Regions from separate parts of the Lentzea sp. NPDC059081 genome, predicted to be linked through region 1. Evidence: riboswitches for the same ligand, from Rfam matches in the RefSeq annotation. Region 1 holds a riboswitch; the other holds the start of a gene.
The links. A riboswitch is a leader RNA that binds a small molecule or an ion and turns the genes downstream of it on or off. The one in region 1 is predicted to bind cobalamin.
Positions count from the first base shown of each region.

Region 2: linked by a shared signal. The riboswitch ahead of ACFWV3_RS31505 (FecCD family ABC transporter permease) and the one ahead of ACFWV3_RS40555 (putative cobaltochelatase) in region 1 are both predicted to bind cobalamin.

Region 1 covers NZ_JBHYGW010000035.1:33,051-36,385, reverse strand. Annotated here, with positions in the region: gene ACFWV3_RS40570 (hypothetical protein) at 1-538, shown strand, start outside; gene ACFWV3_RS40565 (threonine aldolase family protein) at 561-1,526, shown strand; gene ACFWV3_RS40560 (hypothetical protein) at 1,608-2,132, shown strand; cobalamin riboswitch at 2,268-2,392, shown strand; gene ACFWV3_RS40555 (putative cobaltochelatase) at 2,432-3,335, shown strand, end outside.
Region 2 covers NZ_JBHYGW010000018.1:67,585-70,919, reverse strand. Annotated here, with positions in the region: gene ACFWV3_RS31515 (sigma-70 family RNA polymerase sigma factor) at 1-609, opposite strand, end outside; gene ACFWV3_RS31510 (dihydrofolate reductase family protein) at 648-1,199, shown strand; cobalamin riboswitch at 1,204-1,325, shown strand; gene ACFWV3_RS31505 (FecCD family ABC transporter permease) at 1,361-2,383, shown strand; gene ACFWV3_RS31500 (ABC transporter ATP-binding protein) at 2,383-3,123, shown strand; gene ACFWV3_RS31495 (ABC transporter substrate-binding protein) at 3,120-3,335, shown strand, end outside.

The DNA.
Region 1 (3,335 bases):
GCTGGTCAAGCGCTACCACGCCCGGGACGGCGAGCTGTTCCGCGCTCTGGCCGACGCCGGTGTGTCCGCTGAGGACTCCGCCGGTCTCTGCTACTTCCTGCTGATCGCGGGCCAGGAGACCACCACCCAGCTGCTGTCCACGGCGCTGCGCCGCGCTCTGCAAGACCGCGCGTTGTGGGCACGGCTGCCGTTGCCCGGTGTGGCCGAGTCCTTCGTCGAGGACGTGCTGCGGACCGAGACCCCCGTGGTGACCTGGCGCAGGCTGACCGCGCGCGAGGTGGTGCTGTCCGGCGTGCGCGTCCCGGCCGGCGCGGAGCTCGTGTTGCTGTTGAGCGGCAAGGAGACCGACTCCCGCCACCTGGCGTTCGGGTACGGCCGCCACTTCTGCCTCGGCGCCGGCCTCGCCCGGCTGGAGGCGGCGGTGACGTTGCGGACGGTGGCGTCGCACGAGCCTTCGCTGGAGCTGGCGGACCCCTCGCCGGAGTGGCTGCACCTGCTGTCGTTCCGCGCGCCGAAGTCGGTGGCCGTCAGTCGCTGACCTGAGGTTGGATGCGGTGGTGATGAACCGCCAACTCTCGGGTGTCCACAAGAAAACCCTGCTGGAGGCGCTCGGCCCGGTCCCGGACGTCGACCCCGACCGCTACGGCGACGGCGGCCCGGTGGGAGCCCTGGAAACCCGCGTGGCCCAGCTGCTCGGCACCGAGGCAGCGCTGTTCGTGCCGACGGGGACGATGGCCCAGCAGATCGCGCTGAGGTGCTGGGCCGACCGCACCCACAACCCGATCGTCGCCATGCACCCGCAGGCCCACCCGCTGCACCACGAGGACGACGCGCTGACCGTGCTGTCCGGGCTGCGGCCGATCAAGGTCCGCAACTCCGACGTGGGATCGTGCCCCGAGCCGTACGGGACGCTGCTGCTGGAGGTGCCCGACCGCGAGGCCGGGTTCGTCCTGCCGACCTGGGACGAGCTGACGTCGTGGGTGGATGCCGCTCGTGAGCGGGACGCGGTCGTGCACCTCGACGGCGCGCGGCTGTGGGAGAGCACGTTCGGGCTGGGCAAGCCGCTGCCGGAGATCGTCGGGCTGTTCGACTCGGTGTACGTGTCGTTCTACAAGTCGCTGGAGGGGATCTCCGGGGCGGCGCTGGCCGGGTCTGCTGACTTCGTCGAGCAGGCTCGGGTGTGGCGGCATCGGTACGGCGGGATGCTGTTCCAGCAGTGGCCTGCTGCTTTGTCTGCTTTGCACGGGTTGGACACCGTGTTGCCCCGGTTGGGGTCTTATGTCGCGCACGCGAAGGTGGTGGCTGCGGCCATGGGGCTGCCGGAGCCTGATACGCACCAGTTCGCGTTGCGGTTGAGCGGGGATCCTGCTCGGTTGACCGAGGTCAGCGGGAAGTTCCTCGGGTCTTTTTGGCCGGATGGGACTGGGGTGGGGGCGAAGACCGAGGTGACGGTGGCTGGGCCGGCGTTGGAGTGGACCGGTGACGAGGTGGCTTCGGCTTGGGAGGAGTTCCAGAGCTTGATCTGAGGACATCCCACTACCTCGATCGTGTACGGGCGGGTTCTGCCACCATCTGGCCTCCGTTGTCGAAGCAGGGGGCAGTGCGGCGTGACCGGCCATGTGTTCGTGGACGAGACGAAGGAAAAGGGCTATCTCGTCACCGCGGCAGCCCTGGTGTCAGGCGATCTCGCGGCCGCACGTCGGACCGTGCGCGGTCTGATCATGGCCAACCAACGGCGCATCCACTTCCACAAGGAGTCGGACCAGCGCCGGAAGCAGATCCTCGACGCGGTCGTCGAGATCGCGCCTGCCGTCACGATCTACGACGGGTCGGGGTGCGCACGCCGCCGGCAGCGGGACGCGTGCCTGGTCCACCTGGTCGCGGACCTGGCGAAGTCCGGTGCTTCGATGCTGGTGCTCGAACAGGACGACTCGGTCCTCGATGCCGACAAGAAGCTGCTGTACCGCACGGTCCGCGAGCAGGGCTGCCACGAGATGCTCGTCTACCGGCACCACCGAGCCCACGAGGAGCCGTTGCTGGCACTGCCCGATGCGATCGCGTGGTGCTGGCACCGCGGTGGCCATTGGAAGAAGCGCGTGCAGCCACTGGTCGAGGCAGTGCACGTCCTCTGAAACCGCGAAACCCGGCCCACCCACCGTCCGGAAGGCTGCCGGGTCCACTTCGCAGCGCTACTGCGACTGCGCACCGCAACGATACCGCACTTCCCGAGGCGATGTCGCTCACCTGGCTGTTGGTCCTGCCCCCGCCGAATGCGACGATGCCGGGGCTGTGAGGGGAGCGCGAGGAAGCCGGTGTGAATCCGGCGCCGTCCCGCGACTGTGACCGGACCCGCTCCGGGAGTCAGGAACTCGTCCCCCTCGTCACTCGACCGACCACGGGCGTGGACACCCGAGGAAGGACTTCACCGCGCATGTTCCCCTTTTCGGCTGTCGTCGGACATGACGACCTCCGGCTGGCCCTGCTGTTGAACGCCGTGCACCCCGGCATCGGTGGTGTTCTCGTCCGCGGCGAGAAGGGGACCGCGAAGTCGACGATCGTGCGTGCCCTCGCCGCGTTGCTGCCGGAGCTGGAGATCTCCGCGAACTGCCGTTTCGGCTGCGTACCGGGTACGGCGGACTGCCCCGACGCGCCGCACGACGGGGTGGAACGGCGAGCCGCGAAGCTCGTCGAGCTGCCGGTTGGCGCGACCGAGGACCGGCTGGTCGGGTCGCTCGACCTGGAGAAGGCGCTGACCGAGGGCGTGCGGGCGTTCCAGCCCGGGTTGCTGGCGGCGGCGCATCGGGGCGTGCTCTACGTCGACGAGGTCAACCTGCTGCACGACCACTTGGTCGACCTGCTGCTCGACGCTGCGGCGATGGGGCGTGCGCACGTCGAGCGCGAAGGTGTTTCGGTGTCGCACCCGTCGCAGTTCCTGCTGGTCGGGACCATGAACCCCGAGGAGGGAGAGCTGCGGCCGCAGCTGCTCGACCGGTTCGGGCTCACGGTCCAGGTCAAGGCGGCGCGGGACGTGGGGGTGCGTGCGGAGGTCATCCGGCGGCGGCTGGCCTACGAGGCGGACCCCGTGACGTTCGCGGCGAAGTGGGCGCACGAGGACGTTGCGCTGAAGCAGCGGATCGCGGACGCCAAGGCGAAGCTGCCCGAAGTGTCCCTTCCGGACGGTGAGTTGCGCCGGATCGCCGCCGTCTGCGCGGCTTTCGAGGTCGACGGGATGCGGGCGGACCTCGTCGTCGCCCGTGCCGCCACGGCCCACGCTGCGTGGCGCGGGGCGAGCGAGGTCGAGGAGTCCGACGTCGAGGCTGCGGTCAGGCTCGCGC
Region 2 (3,335 bases), on a different contig from region 1:
GGCGGCTTCGAAGGCCCGCACGTAGGCCTCGACCGTGCGGGCGGCGGCGGGATCACCGGCGGGCGCGACTCCGGCCAAGCCCGCCCGCGCCCGTTGCAGGGCGCTGGTGACCGACGCGACGGTGGTGCCGAGCTGCACCGCCACCTCGGCGGCGCTGAACTCCAGCACCTCGCGCAGCACCCAGACGGCGCGCTGGCGGGCGGGCAACGTCTGCATCGCCGCGACCAGCGCGAGCCGCAGGCTGTCCCGCCGCACCGCCAGCTCCGCGGGATCGGCCGACTCGTCGGGGAACGGCTGGAGCCACGGCACCTCGAAGGCGGGCACGAGCGCGGCCTCCGGATCGGTGCCCGGCGCGCCCAGCCCGGACGGCAGCGGCCGGCGCGCCTTGCCCTCCAGCGCCGTCAGGCAGACGTTCGTCGCGATGCGGTACAGCCACGTGCGGACCGAGGCCTTGCGCTCGTCGTAGCGCTCGCGGGCGTTCCACGCGCGGAGCAGCGTGTCCTGCACCAGGTCCTCGGCCTCGTGGACCGATCCGAGCATGCGGTAGCAGTACGCCAGCAGCTCGCGGCGGTGCTGCTCCAGACGCGTCTCGAAACCGGTGCTCGTCATCGCGATGAGTATCACCGCCGTCGCCGGTACGTACTGGCATGAGCGATCTGATTGTCACCGAGTTCGTCACACTGGACGACGTCGTCGAGGACCCCGACGGACGGGCCGGCACCCCCGGCGGAGGCTGGGCGTTCCGGCACGGGGAGAAGGCGGTGGCGGGCGACAAGTTCGACCTCGGCCCGCTGTTCGAGACCGGCGTCATGCTCTTCGGGCGCACGACCTGGGAGCACTTCTCGAAGCTGTGGCCCAGCCGCACCGGCCCGTTCGCCGACCGGATGAACGCCATCCCCAAGGTTGTCGTGTCCAAGTCCCTGACCAGCGCGGACGCGTGGCAGAACTCATCCGTGACGGACGATCTCGTGTCGACCGTGCGCGCGCTGAAGGCACGTCAGGACATCGTCGTCGTGGGCAGCATCAGCGTTGTGCGCGCGTTGGCCGAACACGGTCTCGTCGACGAGTACCGGCTGATGGTGTTCCCGACGGTCCTGGGTGCCGGCGAGCGGCTTTTCACCGTTCCGGGAGAGCTGCGTCTCACGTCCGTGGAGCAGAAGGGGAGTGGTGCGCTCATGCGGTACCGGACGGACACGTGATCGTGTCGGGTTAGAGTGCAGATGTCGCGTGTGGGGGAAGTCCGGTCGAAGTCCGGCGCTGACCCGCAACGGTAGGCCCCTCCCCGGGGGCAAGCCCGAATACCCGCACACGGCATGCACAGCTACTCCGACTCCTGCCGTGGACTGCGGGAAGGGACCCAGTGATCTCCAAGATCAGCGCGCTCGTCGGCGTGCTCGTCGTCAGCATCGTGGCGGGCGTGGCGCTCGGTCCCGTCTCCGTGCCGTTCGACGTCACCCTCGACCTGCTGTGGGCCGCGCTCACCGGCGGCACGATCCCCGCCGACCTCGCCGGCCAGTACCACATCGTCTGGGACATCCGGCTGCCCCGCGTGCTGCTGGCCGCGGTCGTGGGCGCCGGTCTCAGCGTGGTCGGCGTGGCGATCCAGGCCATGGTCCGCAACGCCCTCGCGGACCCGTACGTGCTCGGCATCTCGTCGGGCGCGAGCGTGGGGGCGACGGCCGTGGCGACGCTCGGGGTGTTGCAGGGCCTCGGTGTCTACGCGCTGTCCACGGGCGCGTTCCTGACGGGTCTCGGCGCCACGGCGCTGGTCTACCTCACCGCGCGCACGAGCCGAGGGCTCACACCGCTGCGGCTGGTGCTGACCGGAACCGCGCTGGCGTACGGGTTCTCCGCGGTGGCGATGCTGCTCGTGTTCCAGGCGCCGCACGGCGAGGCGGCCCGCAGCGCCATGTTCTGGCTGCTGGGCAGTCTCGGCGGGGCGAACTGGCAGTCGTTGCCGATCGCTTTGACCGTGACGGTCCTCGGGATCGTGTACCTGATGACCAAGGCGCGGCAGCTCAACGCGCTGGCGATGGGGGACGAGACCGCGACCACGCTCGGCGTCGCGGTCACCCGGTTCCGCACGCACCTGTTCATCGTCACCGCGGGCATCACCGGCGTGCTGGTCGCGGTGAGCGGTGCCGTCGGGTTCGTCGGACTGATGCTGCCGCACCTCACGCGGATGGTCGTCGGTGCGGACCACCGGCGCGTGCTGCCCCTCGCCCCGCTGGCCGGGGCGTCGTTCCTCGTCTGGGTCGACGTCGCCGCCCGCATGCTGGCCGCGCCGGAAGAGCTGCCGCTCGGCGTCATCACCGCCGCGATCGGCGTGCCGTGCTTCATCTTCCTCATGCGTCGCAGGACCTACGTCTTCGGAGGCCGCTGATGCGCGTCGACGTCCAGCAGCTCACCGTCGACGGCATCATCGAGGACATCACGCTGTCCGCCGACGACGAGGTGGTCGGCATCGTCGGCCCGAACGGCAGCGGCAAGTCCACGACCCTGCGCTGCGTCTACCGCGCCCTGAAGCCGGACGCGGGCGCCGTGCTGATCGACGGCCGCAACGTCCACAAGCGACACGACCTGGCCCGCGAGCTGTCCGCGCTGACCCAGGAGTCGCAGGTCGAGTTCGACTTCACGGTCGCCGAGGTCGTGGAGATGGGCCGCCTGCCGCACGACCGCTCCCCGGCTCACGACCGAGAGGTGGTCGAGGCCGCACTGGCCACAGTGGACGTCTCCCACCTCGCCTCCCGCAGCTTCCTCAGCCTCTCCGGCGGCGAACGCCAGCGCGTCCTCATCGCGCGGGCCATCGCCCAGGAGCCCCGCGTGCTGGTCCTCGACGAGCCGACCAACCACCTCGACATCCGCCACCAGCTGGACGTGCTGTCCCTGACCCGCGGCCTAGGCGTCACCGTGCTGACCGTCCTGCACGACCTGAACCTGGCCGCGTCCTACTGCGACCGCCTGCACGTGCTGGACGAGGGACGACTGGTCGCCTCCGGCACGCCTTCCGAGGTCCTCGTGCCGGAGCTGATCGCCAAGGTTTTCCACGTCACCGCGCACGTCGTCGCGCACCCCACCACAGGAGTTCCCCAGCTCCTGTTCGACCAGGAGGTCACCCCTTGAGAACCGCCCTCGCTCTGGCGTCCCTGCTCCTCGTCACGGGATGCGGTGCGACGGTCGCGCAGGACACCTCCGAGTCCGACCCCGTGACCGTCACGAACTGCGGCCAGCAGGTCACGTTCGACCGGGTGCCGTCCAAAGTGGTCACCAACGACACCGGCATCACCGAGCTGATGTTCGCGCTGGGCCTGAAGGACCGCATGGCAGGGTACGTC